Regions from separate parts of the Streptomyces tamarix genome, predicted to be linked through region 4. Evidence: riboswitches for the same ligand, from Rfam matches in the RefSeq annotation. Region 4 holds a riboswitch; each other region holds the start of a gene.
What was found. A riboswitch is a leader RNA that binds a small molecule or an ion and turns the genes downstream of it on or off. The one in region 4 is predicted to bind cyclic di-AMP.
Positions count from the first base shown of each region.

Region 1: another riboswitch for cyclic di-AMP. It lies ahead of RND61_RS17120 (M23 family metallopeptidase); the one in region 4 lies ahead of RND61_RS28680 (transglycosylase family protein).
Region 2: another riboswitch for cyclic di-AMP. It lies ahead of RND61_RS29145 (M23 family metallopeptidase); the one in region 4 lies ahead of RND61_RS28680 (transglycosylase family protein).
Region 3: another riboswitch for cyclic di-AMP. It lies ahead of RND61_RS20135 (M23 family metallopeptidase); the one in region 4 lies ahead of RND61_RS28680 (transglycosylase family protein).

Region 1 covers NZ_JAWCTQ010000019.1:83,466-87,043, forward strand. Annotated here, with positions in the region: gene RND61_RS17115 (GntR family transcriptional regulator) at 37-714, opposite strand; gene RND61_RS17120 (M23 family metallopeptidase) at 940-1,710, opposite strand; cyclic di-AMP (ydaO/yuaA leader) riboswitch at 1,724-1,886, opposite strand; gene RND61_RS17125 (M16 family metallopeptidase) at 2,087-3,454, opposite strand; gene RND61_RS17130 (M16 family metallopeptidase) at 3,481-3,578, opposite strand, start outside.
Region 2 covers NZ_JAWCTQ010000056.1:4,885-8,462, forward strand. Annotated here, with positions in the region: gene RND61_RS29140 (SGNH/GDSL hydrolase family protein) at 1-615, opposite strand, end outside; gene RND61_RS29145 (M23 family metallopeptidase) at 777-1,718, opposite strand; cyclic di-AMP (ydaO/yuaA leader) riboswitch at 1,723-1,878, opposite strand; gene RND61_RS29150 (tyrosine-protein phosphatase) at 2,440-3,252, shown strand; gene RND61_RS29155 (DUF6126 family protein) at 3,273-3,428, opposite strand; gene RND61_RS29160 (XRE family transcriptional regulator) at 3,447-3,578, opposite strand, start outside.
Region 3 covers NZ_JAWCTQ010000025.1:90,462-94,039, forward strand. Annotated here, with positions in the region: gene RND61_RS20115 (PRC-barrel domain-containing protein) at 1-15, shown strand, start outside; gene RND61_RS20120 (hypothetical protein) at 47-211, shown strand; gene RND61_RS20125 (DUF5994 family protein) at 533-1,024, opposite strand; tRNA gene RND61_RS20130 (tRNA-Met) at 1,275-1,348, shown strand; cyclic di-AMP (ydaO/yuaA leader) riboswitch at 1,712-1,847, shown strand; gene RND61_RS20135 (M23 family metallopeptidase) at 1,860-2,948, shown strand; gene RND61_RS20140 (PrsW family intramembrane metalloprotease) at 3,191-3,578, opposite strand, start outside.
Region 4 covers NZ_JAWCTQ010000053.1:26,439-30,016, forward strand. Annotated here, with positions in the region: gene eno (phosphopyruvate hydratase) at 1-292, opposite strand, end outside; gene RND61_RS28680 (transglycosylase family protein) at 615-1,301, opposite strand; cyclic di-AMP (ydaO/yuaA leader) riboswitch at 1,305-1,474, opposite strand; gene RND61_RS28685 (transglycosylase family protein) at 1,735-2,754, opposite strand; gene RND61_RS28690 (cytochrome P450 family protein) at 2,868-3,578, opposite strand, start outside.

The sequences.
Region 1 (3,578 bases), on a different contig from region 4:
CGTCATTTCTCCCTTCCTTTGTATACGGCCCCGCTGTTAATTCCGCGCTCCGGCGGTGTTTACGGGAGGTTGCGAACCCCTCACGCGGCCCGTGCGGCGCAGCCGGTGGGTGCCGCGCCACCGCTCGACGTGCTGGGCGGTGAGCATCCGGGCCCGCTCCGCGTCGCTCCGGGCGACGGCGTCGACGATCGCGCCGCGCTCCGCCCACGCCTCGGCCGGCCTGGCCGGCTCCTCGACCGCGTACATCCAGGCGGTCTTGTGGCGCAGCTGGGTGAGCAGCGAGGTCAGGCCGGGGCTGGCCGACGCCTGGGCGAGCGTCTCGTGGAACCAGTCGCCCAGCGGGCGCAGGTCCTCCCCCTGGCCGCGGCGGGCCCCCTCCCGACCCAGGCGGACGAGGCCGCGCAGCACCTTGAGGTGGGCCTCGGTGCGGCGCTGGGCGGCGCGGGCGGCGCCCAGCGGCTCCAGCAGCGTGCGCATCTCCAGCAGGTCGGCGGCGTCCTGCTCGGTCGGCTCCGCCACGCAGGCGCCGACGTGGCGGCGCGAGACGACGAAGCCCTCCGACTCCAGGGTCCGCAGCGCCTCGCGGACGGGGACGCGGGAGACGCCGTAGCGGCGGGCGAGCTGCTCCTCGGCGAGGCGGCTGCCGCGCGGCAGCACCCCGGAGACGATGTCCGCCCGGATCGCCGTACACACCGAGTGCGCGGGAATGCGCATACCGAACCTCCGAATCGCTCCGCCCACCGTTTAATCCGCGCGACACCCAATAGTTCGACGCTGTTCGGTGACTCTATTGCAACGAAGGGCATTTTCCGATCCCGGGCCGTAATCCATGGTGAATTTTTGGCCGGGGCGGTGGACTGCGGGCGGCGGGAAGGCGGAGGGGCGACGCGAAGGCCCCGGCTCGGTGACCGAGCCGGGGCCTTCGCGGAGCGGGGCGGGTCAGACGTCGACGCCGCGCGCCCGGAGGTAGGAGACCGGGTCGACGTCGGAGCCGTACTCGGCGGAGGTGCGGGCCTCGAAGTGGAGGTGGGGGCCCGTGGAGTTGCCGGTCGAGCCGGAGATGCCGATCTGCTGGCCCGGCATGACCGTCTGGCCGACCGCGACGCCGATCGAGGCGAGGTGGCCGTACTGCGTGTAGGTGCCGTCGTGCATCCGGATCACCACGTTGTTGCCGTACGCGCCGCCCCAGCCGGCCTCGACGACCGTGCCGAGGCCCACGGAGACGACGGCGGAGCCGTACGGGGCGTGGAAGTCGACGCCCGAGTGGCTGCCGGAGGACCACAGCGAGCCGCCCGCCCGGTAGGGGGTGGAGACGTACGAGCCGGCCACGGGGAGCTGGAAGGAGTTGAGGCGCTTGCGCTCGGCCTCGCGGGAGGCGCGCTCCTGGGCCTCGCGGGCGGCCTGGACCCGGGCCTCGGCCTGGCGTTCGGCCGCCGCTTCGGCCTGCGCCTGGCGCTCGGCCACCTCGGCGGCCAGCTCCTGGGCGGCGGCCTGGTCCTCGACCTCGTCGGCCAGCTCGTAGCCGGCGATGGCCTGGTTGAGGCCGGTGTCCTCCAGGGAGGCGCGCTCCGCGTCCGCGGCGAACGCCGGGGAGGCGAGGGTTCCGATGACGCCGGAGGTGGCGAGGGCGGCGGCGCCGGCGACGTGGGCGCTCCTGCGGCTCACTCGGCTCGGGGCACGGTGCTTCCCGGTGGAACGGGTGAACGCCATGAAGGGAACGTGTCCTTTCCTTCCCTCTCGCCTACCGGGTTAGCTGACGGGTTCGGAGCAGGAAGGTCTCCTACGGGCCCCTCCACGCGGTGGCGAAGGCGTCCGATTCACCCCAGGGGACATGGGTCCCCGGCTCCCCGGGCTCACGCCCGACGGGGATTCGGCGATCGCTGCCCGGTGCCGCGGGTGCGGCGGGTACGGGGGGCGGACAGCGCCTAAGACGCTATGCGGCTGATCTTTCAATCACCAAACAGACACGCTTTTTTGTAGCGCACGCCACAGAACAGACACCCAACCTCTCCAACAAAACGGACATAAGTCCGAGCAAGAACGGAACCCCGCCGTCCGGGTGGACGACGGGGTTCCGCCCCGTCAATCAGCCGGTGACGACGGTCACTTCGCCGATGCCCAGCGCCTCCACCGGCGCCTTGATCTGCGCCGCGTCCCCGACGAGGACGGTGACGAGGCGGTCCGGCGGGAAGGCGCTGACGACGGCCGCCGTCGCCTCCACCGTGCCCGTCGCGTCCAGGAGCCGGTACAGCCGTGCCTGGAAGTCGTCCGGCAGGTGCTGCTCGACCTGGTCGGCGAGGGTGCCGGCGACGGACGCCGCCGTCTCGTACTTGAGCGGGGCCACGCCCACCAGGTTGTGCACGGCGGCGTCGCGCTCGGCGTCGGTGAGCCCCTCCGCCGCGAGGGTGCGCAGCACCTTCCACAGGTCGTCCAGCGCCGGGCCGGTGTTGGGCGTGTCGACGGAGCCGCTGATGGCGAGCATCGCCGCGCCCGTGCCGTCCGGCAGGGACCGCAGGACCTGCCCGAAGGCCCGCACGCCGTACGTGTAGCCCTTCTCCTCGCGCAGGACGCGGTCCAGGCGGGAGGTGAGCGTGCCGCCCAGGCAGTACGTGCCGACGACCTGCGCGGGCCACACGCTGTCGTGCCGGTCGGGGCCGACGCGGCCGATGAGGAGCTGCGTCTGCACGGCGCCCGGCCGGTCCACGATGACGACGCGGCCGGTGTCGTCGGCGGTGACGGGCGACGCCGTGCGCGGGCGGGGCGCGCCGCCCGTCCACGCGCCGAGCGTGTCGTCGAGGAGCGCGTCCAGGTCGATGCCGGTCAGGTCGCCGACGACGACCGCGGTGGCCGACGCGGGGCGGACGTGGGCCTCGTAGAAGGCCCGTACGGCCGCGGAGTCGATCCGGGCGACGGTCTCCTCCGTGCCCTGGCGGGGCCGGGACATGCGCGAGGAGGCCGGGAACAGCTCGGCGGAGAGCTGCTTGGCGGCGCGGCGGGCGGGGTTGGCCGTCTCGTGCGGGATCTCGTCGAGGCGGTTGCGGACGAGGCGGTCGATCTCGTCGTCCGCGAAGGCCGGCGCCCGCAGCGCGTCGGAGAGGAGCCCGAGGGCCTTGTGCAGCCGGGAGGCCGGCACCTCCAGGGAGACCCGCACGGCGGGGTGGTCCGCGTGCGCGTCCAGGGTGGCGCCGCACCGCTCCAGCTCGGCGGCGAACTCCTCGGCGGTGTGTTTGTCCGTGCCCTCCGACAGGGCGCGCGCCATGATGGTGGCGACGCCGTCGAGGCCCTCCGGCTCGGCGTCCAGCGGGGCGTCGAGGACGATCTCGACGGCGACGACCTGCTGGCCGGGGCGGTGGCAGCGCAGCACCGTCAGGCCGTTGCCCAGCTCGCCCCGCTCGGGCGCGGGGAAGGCCCACACGCGGGGCGTGCCCGGCTTCGGCCGCGGGTGGAACTCCATGGTCGTCAGAGACACGGCAGCGTCGCTCACTGGTCCGCCCCCTCTTCCTCGTCGCTGTCGGTCCGGTCGCCGTCGTCGGCCTTGGTGGGTTCGTAGACGAGGACCGCGCGGTTGTCCGGGCGCA
Region 2 (3,578 bases), on a different contig from region 4:
GTCGGGGTCGGCCGGCACGTCGAGGCCGAGGAGCTGGGCGGCGCGCAGCGCGACCCGCGTGTGCCCCTCGGGCGACAGGTGGAGCCGGTCCGCGTCCCAGGCGCGGCGGTCCTGGACGGTCCTGAGCGACCACAGGTCCAGGACCGGGCAGCCGTACCGGTCGGCGATGGCCCGGACGTGGCTGTTGTACGTGGCGATCCTGCCGCGCAGGCGGCGCAGGACCGGGACGCCGCGCGTGTCGAATCCGGTGGTCACCACGACCGTGCCGATGACGGAGGTCAGGTCCGCGACCGCGCGTTCGAAGCGCGCGGCCACGTCGTCGGGGTCGCTGCCGGGCCGGATGATGTCGTTGCCGCCGGCGCAGAAGGTCACCAGGTCGGGGAGGAGCTCCTTGGCCCGGGGCACCTGCTCCTCCACGATCTGGTCGAGGAGCCTGCCGCGCACGGCGAGGTTGGCGTACCGGAACTCCCGGCCCTCCGGGAGCCGGTCGGCGAGCAGGACCGCGAGGCGGTCGGCCCAGCCGAGGAACCGCCCGTCCGGGCCCGGGTCCCCCACGCCCTCGGTGAAGCTGTCGCCGATCGCCGTGTACGACCCGATCACGTCGTTCTCCCCCATCGTCGAATCGTCTGCCACGGCAGCACATCATCCACCGTGGGATGTGACCTACGCGACCGTAAGGAGGGGTTGACGGGGCGTGATCTCCGCCACCGCGCCGCCGCCCGGCACCCTCGCGGGGTGCCGGGCGGCGGCGGTTCGCGGTGACGCGCGCGTCAGGTTCAGATGCTGACGCCGTGGCTCCGGAGGTAGGCCAGCGGGTCGACGTCCGAGCCGTAGCTGGGGCTGGTGCGGATCTCGAAGTGCAGGTGCGGGCCGGTCGAGTTGCCGGTGGAACCGGACAGGCCGATCTGCTGCCCGCCGCCGACGGTCTGGCCGGCGGAGACGGAGAGGGAGGACAGGTGGGCGTACTGCGAGTAGTTGCCGTCCTCGTGCTTGATGACGACCTCGTTGCCGTACGCGCCACTCCAGCCGGCGGAGACGACGGTGCCCGGGCCGACGGCCTTGACGGTACTGCCGGAGGAGGCGGCGAAGTCGACGCCCGTGTGGTAGCCGGAGGACCACATGGAGCCGGAGGCGCGGTACGGGGTGGTGATGCCGGCGGAGACCGGGGCGGTGAAGCCGGAGCCGCTCTGCGCGGGCGTCTGGGTCTCGGCCGGGGCCTGGGTCTCGGCCTCGGCCGGGGTGTCGGCCGCGGGCTTCGCCTCGGCGGGGGCCTGGACCTCGGCGGGGGCCTGGGTCTTGGCGGCGGACCGGGAGGCGCGCTCGCCGCGGGAGTCGTCGGCCCTGGCGGTGGCCTTGGCGCCGAGGGTGAGCTTCAGGCCCGGGTGGATGAGCGCCGGGTCGTCGCCGATGGCCTCGCGGTTGTCGGCGTACAGCTTCTTCCAGCCGCCCTCGACGTTCTTGTTGTGGGCGATCTTCGCCAGGTAGTCGCCGGCGACGACGGTGTAGACGCGCGGCGCGGGCTTGGCGGTCCCGGCGGCGGACGCGACGGCGGCCGTCTGCGCGGGGGCGGCGGCCGGGGCCGTGGCGGGGGCGGCGGCGTGCGCGCCGGTCGCACCGAGGAGCGGGAGGGCGATGGCGGCACCGCCCGTTCCGGCGGCGACGAAACCGCGCGTGAGCGGGCTGGACTTGATACGGCGGTGCTTACCCTTGGCGGGCATGGCGAATTCCTCTCCGGCGCCTGCGAGGTGAGCTGTCGGGTTCGGGCTGGAGCTGCCCGGCCGCGCGGGTGGCGCGACTTCACCCCGAGCCGTACGGGAATTCCCGTACGGCGGCCTACCTGGTTCCCCCGCTCCTGCCACACGTGGGTGGGTGCGAATTCCGGGGCGGCGGCAGGATTCGGCGATCCGCCCGGCTGGAACGGGACCGTAAACGAGTGGGGACGACGGGAACAAGCGGATGGTTGCCCCCGCTCATTCACGCCGGGGAATTCTTCGGGGAATTCCGGTCACCCTCCGTGGATTACGGATCATGAATTCCCGTGTGGCGCGGGGATTCCAGGCGGCGCCACCGGATACGATCCGTCACCTTTATGACGCTGCTCACGCGGTGGAGCCCATCCCCCTTGTTTCCAGGGCGCGTTATGACGTACTCCATCAATACGGACAGAAGCGACAGAATCCCTCTTACGTGATCATCGGATCAACAACGACACAAGCGGACGATCATCGCGCCGAAGCCGCCTGGCTCCCCTGGGCGAACCACGCCGGAACAGGACGCGGCCACGGTGGGGAGCAGGGCGTCCCGCCACCCGCGCGCCACCGGCGGGACGGTGCGCCGCACCCACCCCGCGGCGGATCCTTGCCCGGGGAAGCGATGTCGTATCGTCGGACCGCTACCTCGTCGGCGGCCGTCGCCGACGCCAGACACGGAGGAGCTCCCGTGACGCAGCAGCTGCCGTCCTTCCCGTCGACCGCCGAGCCGGAGCTGACCGGCGTCCGCAACTTCCGTGACGTGGGCGGGCTGCCGACCGTGGACGGGCGCCGGGTGCGGCCCGGGGTGCTGTTCCGCAGCGGGCACCTCGCGCACGCCACCGAGGAGGACGCGGCGTTCCTGACGTCGCTCGGGCTGCACACCGTCTTCGACTTCCGCAACGCCGCCGACCAGGCGCTGGAGGGCCCGGACGTGGAGCTGCCCGGGGTGCGTAACGTCAACATCCCGCTGACGGACCCGGCCGACGGCGCCGAGTTCTGGGGGATGGTCCGCAACGGCGACCTGGACCAGTTGCGGGACCTGCTCGGGGACGGCAAGGCGGCGGCGCGGATGCGGGCCGCCTACCGCGGCATCGTCGTCGAGCGCACCGCGGAGCACAGCCGGGTCCTGCACGCCCTCGCCGCGGACAGCGTGCCCGCGCTGATGCACTGCGCGGCGGGCAAGGACCGCGCGGGTCTGTCCGTGGCGGTGGTGCTGCTGGCGGTCGGCGTGGAGCGCGAGGCGATCGAGGCGGACTACCTGAAGTCGAACGACCCGCACCGCCGGTACAAGGTCCGCCGCAGCGACTCGTCGCCCGCCGGGATGTCCCCGGAGGTGATGGAGCTGCTCGGCCCGCTGTTCGACGCGCGCGCCGAGTACCTGCACACGGCGTACGCGACGATCGAGGAGACCTGGGGCTCCACCGAGCGGTACCTCGGCGAGGGGCTCGGCCTGAGCGGCGAGACCCGCGACCGGCTGCGCGAGCGCCTGCTCGACGTCTGAGGTCCGCGCGGGCCGGGCGGCTACTGGTTCTGGCCGCCGAGCAGGAAGAGCAGGTAGAGGAAGGCCGCGAAGAGGTGGCCCGCGACCAGGTAGGCGAACAGCCGTATGACGAGGTTGCGGTTGATCCACCGCTCCTGGGTGCTGGGGATGGGGTTCGGGTTCTCCGGCTCGGACACGCGTACCTCTCGGTCGTCTCAGTGGCGCTGGGCGGGGCCGCCGCCGAGGCACAGGTCGGCGGCGGAGCTCTGCAGGAGGGTGTGGACGAACAGCAGCTCCGCCCCGTCGCGGGTGGCCGCGGCGATCCGGTGCGGGGTGAGCGAGTCGAA
Region 3 (3,578 bases), on a different contig from region 4:
CTCGCGCGCCGTTGAACCGGACCGTCGCACGGAGGAGTTCCAGACCATGGCGATCTTCCTGTTCCTCGTCCTCGTGGCCGTCGTGCTCGGCCTCATCGGCGTCGCGGTCAAGGGGATGATGTACCTGCTGATCATCGGTGCCGTCGTCCTCGTGGCCGACCTGATCTTCTTCGGCGCCCATCTCTCCCGGCGCGGCGCCCGGAGGCGCTAGGCGGCCCTCCGCGCGGCCCGCGCGGCGGGCCGGCCCCGTGGGGCCCGTGGGGCGGGGTGGCCCGTGGGGCCCGTGGGGCGGGGTGGCCCGTGGGGCCCGCGCGGCGGGGTGGCCCGTGGGGCCCGTGTTTCCGTGGGGCCGGGTGGCCTGTGGAGAGTCCGTGTGGGGGATCGGCCCGTGGGGCTCGGGTGGGTCGGTCCCGTGGGGCCCGCGCGGCGGGGCGGTCCTGCGGTGGGCCAGTGCGGCGGGGCGGCTCGCGGCGGGACGGCCCCGCGCGGGTCGGTGCGTCCGCGCGGGTCGGTGCGGTGGTCCCCGCACGGGTCAGCCCCGGGGAGGGCCGGCCCTCCGCCCGGTGCGCGTGTCGACGAGGATCTGCCGGGCCTGCGTGACGTTGTCGGCGCGGACGGCCTGCGCCATCGCGGTGCGCGCCTCGTCCCGGGGCGTGTCCGGAGGCACGACGAGCAGCGAGAAGTGGTCCTGGTCCCCGCGGGTGACCAGGACGGTGTCGTCCCCGACGGGGAACGAGTCGATGCGCACCACCCGCTCGTCGACGACCAGCCGGGCCGGGAGCCCCTCCCAGGCGGCGGCGTCCAGGCCGACGCGGGAGATCGGGCCGAGGTGCTCGGTCAGGGCGCTCACCAGGGCGGGCAGCTCCTCCGCGATGTCATGGGAGCGCGGCCACCACGCCCCGTCGAGGACGCCCTCGCGGGAGCGGGTCGTCTCCAGCCGCAGGAGCGCCGTCCCCGGTTCCACCGCTTCGTGGAGGGTGTCCGGCAGGTGCCCGGGGGCGGGAGGCGTGTCGGAGTGGGCCATGCTGATGTCCGCCTGTCTACGGGATCCGGTCCCTTCGGCGAACCGGACGTCCACCACTTCCCACGGTACTCCGCCCGCCCCGGTCACCGGGGGTCCGCGACCTCCTCCGGGAGGGAGGGCCGAGCCGGGCGGCCGGGCTCGCGCGGCGTGGTTCCGGGCCTCCGGAGAGGGGCCGCCGGAAACTTTCCGGCCGTGGAGTGCGAAATGGTGAATGACCTTCGCTGGAATAGCGTAAGGTGGTGTTCATCGACGCGGGGTGGAGCAGCTCGGTAGCTCGCTGGGCTCATAACCCAGAGGTCGCAGGTTCAAATCCTGTCCCCGCTACTGAAACCGAAGGCCCGGTGCACACAGCACCGGGCCTTCGGCGTGTCTGCGTGTCTGCGGGGCCGGGTGTCCGGGTGTCTGCGCGGCAGGTCGGCGGGGCACCGGGGCCGGTATCTACCCTGCGTGATCGACAGGCCGCTCTGTGCGATAACAATTGACACACAGTCAGAAATTTGATCGAGGAGTTTCGGGGGCGCGACCGCCTGACAAGGGGTCAATTTGCTGTGACTTGTCCCTTTATAGGGCCTTGATTCACTGCCGAGTGAGCGAGGTGTTCCCGGGAGCGGCTTGGAATACGGGCCCGGCTTCTATTAACGTTCGATAACGCAGCGCGGTCGTATCAGTCGTCGCAGAAGGCGGCGCCGTGCGCATGCGCCGAATCCCGCAAGGGAACCGGGGAACCACCGCACTTGGGGTGAATCGGGCCTTCACCGGCCCGTAGGGGACCTTCCTGCTCCGAACCCGTCAGCTAACCCGGTAGGCGGAGAAGGAAGGAAAGGAGTACGCCTCCGTGGCGTCCAACAGGCCTGCCCCCGAAGCCCCCTTCGGCTCGTACGACACGACCGGCCGTCCCACCGATTCGGGACCTCCGGCCACCGCCGCCCCCGCGGCCGCCTCCGAGTGGAACCCCACCGAGGAGACCGTCCGCCCCGTCCGGGGCCGGCACCGTGTGGTCAAGCAGCGCGGCGGCCTCGCCCGCAGCTCCACCGTCCTCGGGGTCGGCGTCATCGCCGCCGTCGGCGCGGGCGGCATGGCCACCGCGCACGACAAGCCCAGCGTCGCGATATCCCTGCCGGACATCAACCTCCCCGACGCCTCCTCGCTCCCCGGCGTCGGCGCGTTCCTCGGCGACGACGCGGACGACGCCCCCGACGAGGCCCCCGCCTCCGCCGGTCTCGCCACGCTCGCCCTGTCCACCGGGAACGGCCCCGCCGACGCCCGGGGCGCCGGTGCCGAGGCCGACGCGGGCGAGGCGCTGCGGGCGCGCATCCTCCAGCAGGCCGAGCAGCAGCAGGCGTCCGCCGAGGCCGAGGCCCGGGCCGCCGCCGAGAAGGCGGCCGCGGAGAAGGCCGCGGAGGAGGCCGCCGCCCAGCAGGCCGCCGCCGAGGCCGAGGCGAAGGCCGCCGAGAAGGAGCGCAAGCGCGCCGAGGCGGAAGCCACCGCGAAGGCCGAGGCCAAGCGCCTGGCCAAGCTCGCCGCGAGCTACGCCCTGCCGACCTCCTCGTACACGATCACCTCCACGTACGGCCAGGCCGGCTCCATGTGGTCCTCCGGCTACCACACCGGCCTCGACCTGGCCGCCCCCACCGGCACCCCGGCCAACGCCGTCCACAGCGGTACCGTCAAGTCGGCCGGCTGGTCCGGTGCGTACGGCTACCGCGTCGTGCTGGAGCTGGCGGACGGCACCGAGGTCTGGTACTGCCACCTCTCCTCGATGACCGTCAGCGCCGGGCAGTCCGTCGGCACCGGCGACACGATCGGCCGCGTCGGTTCGACCGGCAACGTCACCGGGGCGCACCTCCACCTGGAGGTCCACACCGCCTCCGGCAGCGGCATCGACCCGCTGGCCTGGCTGCGCGGCAAGGGCCTCACCATCTGACACCCCGGCGCCCCGACGCGTCCCGGTACCCCGGCGCGTCCCGCGCCGGACCCCGATCCCGGCAGCCCCGGCGGCACACCCCCCGACGCCAGGGCTGCCGGTCCGCTCTTCCCGGCCCCGGGTCCCGACCGTGCTCTGGTCCCGGGGCCCGGCCGCGCCCCCGGTTCCGCGCCCCGGTTCCGCGCCCCGCTCTCGGGGCCCGGCCGTGTTTCGGGCCCGGCCGCGCCCCAGCCCGTACGGCCTCAGTAGCGGTACGGGTTGTAGCCCGCGTAGTCGCGGTGCGGCGGCGGCGTCCACACCCGGCCCGTCGCGCGCGCCGCGAACGTCAGGGCCGGGGCGGCCACCTCCTTCCGCTGCCACATGTGGTGCAGCAGCTCCTGCTCCCGCGCCGTGAAGTCCTGGTCCGCCACACCCCGCCGCGCCCGGTACCGCAGGAACGCCAGGGACGTCGCGAACGCCTCGTACTCGCCCACCGACCGCGCCGCCGCCGGGCCGAACGTGCGCGCCGCGTAGGACCGCGCCAGGCTCCGCGCCCGCATCGACGACAGCGCGAGCGGCTCGTCGGCGGACAGCCAACCGGCCGCCGCGTACGCCGGCAGCTCGCCGGATATCGTCCGCAGCTCCCGCTGG
Region 4 (3,578 bases):
CCAGGTCGAACATCGCCTGGTCGATCAGCCGCTGCTCGGTGGCGTCGTAGCCGACGAGCTCCGGGCCGATCTGCTCGATGACGGCGAGCACGGCCTTCTCGACACCCTTGCCGAGGTAGCGGTCCTTGTCACCGTCGCGGAGCTCGAGGGCCTCGAACGCACCGGTGGAGGCACCGGACGGGACGGCAGCACGGCCGGTGCTGCCGTCGTCGAGGCCGACCTCGACCTCGACCGTGGGGTTGCCTCGGGAGTCCAGGATTTCCCGGGCTACGACGACGTCGATGGACGGCACGAGCATCTCCTTCTGGGATGTGACGCATGGAGTGCAGGATCTTTGGCCTTGCGGCAAGAGCCTAACCGCCCCGGAGGGCCGGGGCCCGCGACCGCCCGCCCGCTGGGACGAAAAAGGGCACGAAGCGGTGGATTACGGGGTGAACGGCCGCCACTCCTACTGGACGGTAACCACCTTGAGCGCCCCCGTTCTCATCCGTCCTGGATCGGTTTGCCCCGAAACGGGGAGGCCCCGGCTCGCCGCGTACGGGGGATGCGCGACGAGCCGGGGCCGGCTCGGGGGGAGCGGCCGGCCGGGTGGGTCCGGCCGGACCGCCTCCGGGTCAGCTCAGGTGGAGCTGCTGGCCCGGGTAGATGAGGTCGGCGTCGTCGACGATGTCCTCGTTCAGGTCGAACAGCTTCTTCCAGCCGCCCTTGACGCCCTCGGCCGTGGCGATGGAGCTGAGCGTGTCGCCGGCCTTGACCTCGTACTCGCCGTCGCCCTTCTCGACCTTCTCGCCGGTCGGGGTGGTGACGGTCTCGGCCTTGGCCTTGGGGGCCGCCGCCTTGGGCTGGGCCGGCTTGGGCGCGGTGCGCTGCTCGCTGCGCGTGGTGGGCTCCTCGGCGGTGCGCTCGGCGGCGGCGCCGCCACCGTACGGCGCGTTGGACAGGCCGACGCCGCAGACCGGCCAGGCGCCCTTGCCCTGGCCCGCAAGGACCTTCTCGGCGATCTCTATCTGCTGGGCCTTGCTGGCCCGGTCGGCGGTGGAGGCGTACTGCGTGCCGCCGTACGCGGCCCACGTGGAGGCCGAGAACTGCAGGCCGCCGTAGTAGCCGTTGCCGGTGTTGATGGACCAGTTGCCGCCGGACTCGCACTGCGCGACGCGGTCCCACTCGGAGGCGGTCGCGGCGCTGGCGGACGTGGCGCCCATCAGCGGGGCGGCGACGGCCACGCCGGTGATGCCGGCGAACGCGACGAGACGGACGGCCTTGGACGGGCGACGGTGCTTTCCCTTGCCGGAATTCAGCATGGCGGATCTCCTCACCGACGCCTGCGAGGTGAGCTGTCGGGTTCGGGCCTGGTGAGTGCCCGGCCGCGCGTTGGGCGCGCGGCTTCACCCCGAGCCGGTTCCGGTCGTCTCTCAACGGCCGGGCCCGGCACTTACCTTGGGTCCCCCGCTCCTGCCTACGGCGCTGGAAGCGTCGACTGTTCCCGTCGCCCGGCGGCAGGATTCGGCGTTACCGGTCGGACGGGGCCCGCGGTGGCGAGCGGTATCGACGGTAAGCACAGACCCGCCCCAAGTTCAAAGGGGGACATCCGGGTCAATCCGCCCCTACGCGCCTGCCTCTTGCGGGCGTTTGCGCAGGTAGGGGCGGAGACGGACGGATCGGGCGGCGCAGGGGCGCGAGTTGGGGCAAAGAGACTCTTGTCTCACTTCCGAGAAACGGACATTCGGCCCGTAACTATCCCTCGTTCACGCCCAGATCGAGGCTCTGGCCAGGGAGGATGAGGTCGGGGTCGGTACCCACGGTCTCGCGGTTCGCGTCGTAGAGCGCCGGCCAGCCGCCGGCCAGCTCGTGGGTGTCCGCGATGGCCCACAGGTTGTCGCCGGGCTGGACGGTGTACGTGCCGTCCGCGGCGAGGCCCTCCGCCGTACGTGCCGTTCCGTCACCCCGCGAGGTGTGTCTACCGTTTTCACGCCCACTGACCGTATTGTCGGATTCAACGGACTCGCCGGACCCGCCGGATTCGCCGGACTCATCGGTGGCGCCCGGAACCGTCGGAGCGGTCGCGGCCTCCTCCTTGGCCGGCTCGCCGCGGTGCCTGCCCGTGCCGGAGGCGGAGCCGCCCGTGCCGCCGTCGGCCGCGGGCGCGTCACCGGAGGCGGCGGGGTCCGCGGGGTCGTCGGAGGGCGTGGCCGTCGCGTCCGGGGCGGCGGGGGCGGTGGTCTTCCCGCCGCCCTCGGCCGTGCCGGAGGGGGTCGTGGCGCCCTCGGTGGCGGCCTTCGCCGGCGCGGCGGGCTCCTTCGACGCCCCGGCGTCCGCACCGGTGCCCGCGGACGGCTCCGGCGTGGCGCCCGGGCCGGTCTCCGCCGGGGCGGGGTCGCCCGCGCCGGCCAGGCCCGCGATGGGCGCGCAGGTCTCCCACGCGGCGGAGCCCCGCGCGGCGAAGACCTTCTCCGCGACGGCGATCTGCTGGGAGCGGCTGGCGAGGTCGGCGCGCGGCGCGTACGCCGTGCCTCCGTACGCCTGCCAGGTCTCCTGCGAGAACTGGAGGCCGCCGTAGTAGCCGTTGCCGAGGTCGGCGCTCCACATGCCGCCGGTCTCGCACTCGGCGACCCGGTCCCAGGTGGCGGCGTCGGCGGCGGACGCGGTGCCCGCGCCGAGCAGCGGCAGGGCGATCGCCGATCCGGTCACCCCCGCGGCGACGACGAGGGCGGGAGCCTGACGGGGTCGACGGTGTCGTCCGTTCCCGGAGCGCATGCGTTGGACCTTTCGCGTGACTGCTGAGGTGACGGTGAACGTAGCGGCATTCGAACGCCAGTCACAAGTCGATGCAGGGGAGATTACGCGAACATCACAGAGCTGATGGTTCGTCAGATCCTTTCGGGGGTGAACTCCACCGGGAGGGTCCGCAGCCCGCGCATGATGAGCCCGCCGCGCCACCGCAGTTCGTCCGGATCGACGGCGAGGCGCAGGTCGGGCAGGCGCGTCAGCAGCGTGGCCAGCGCGGCCTGCCCCTCCAGCCGGGCGAGCGGCGCGCCCAGGCAGTAGTGGATGCCGTGCCCGTACCCGAGGTGCTGGTTGTCGGTCCGCCCGAGGTCCAGGGTGTCCGGGGCGTCGAACCGCTCCGGGTCCCGGTCGGCCGCGGCGAGGACGACGAGGACGGGGTCGCCGGGCTCGATCCGCTGCCCGCCGAGGACGAGCGGCTCCGTCGCGTAACGCCAGGTCGCCAGCTCGACCGGCCCGTCGTAGCGCAGCAGTTCCTCCACGGCCGTGGCGAGCAGCCCCGACTCGCCCGCGGCGAGGGACCGCTGGAGGCGGGCACGCTCGCCGGGGTTGCGGAGCAGGGCGTACGTGCCGTTGCCGATGAGGTTGACGGTCGTCTCGAAGCCCGCGAACAGGAGGATGAAGGCCATCGCGGCGGCCTCGTTCCCGGTGAGGTGCTCGCCGTGGTCGGAGGCGCGGATGAGGCCGGAGATCAGGTCGTCGCCGAGGTCCTCCCGCTTCCGCTCGATCAGGTCGACGAGGTACGCCCGCATCCGCTTCACGGCCCGCGCGACACCGCCGCGCGGGCTCTCCCGCCG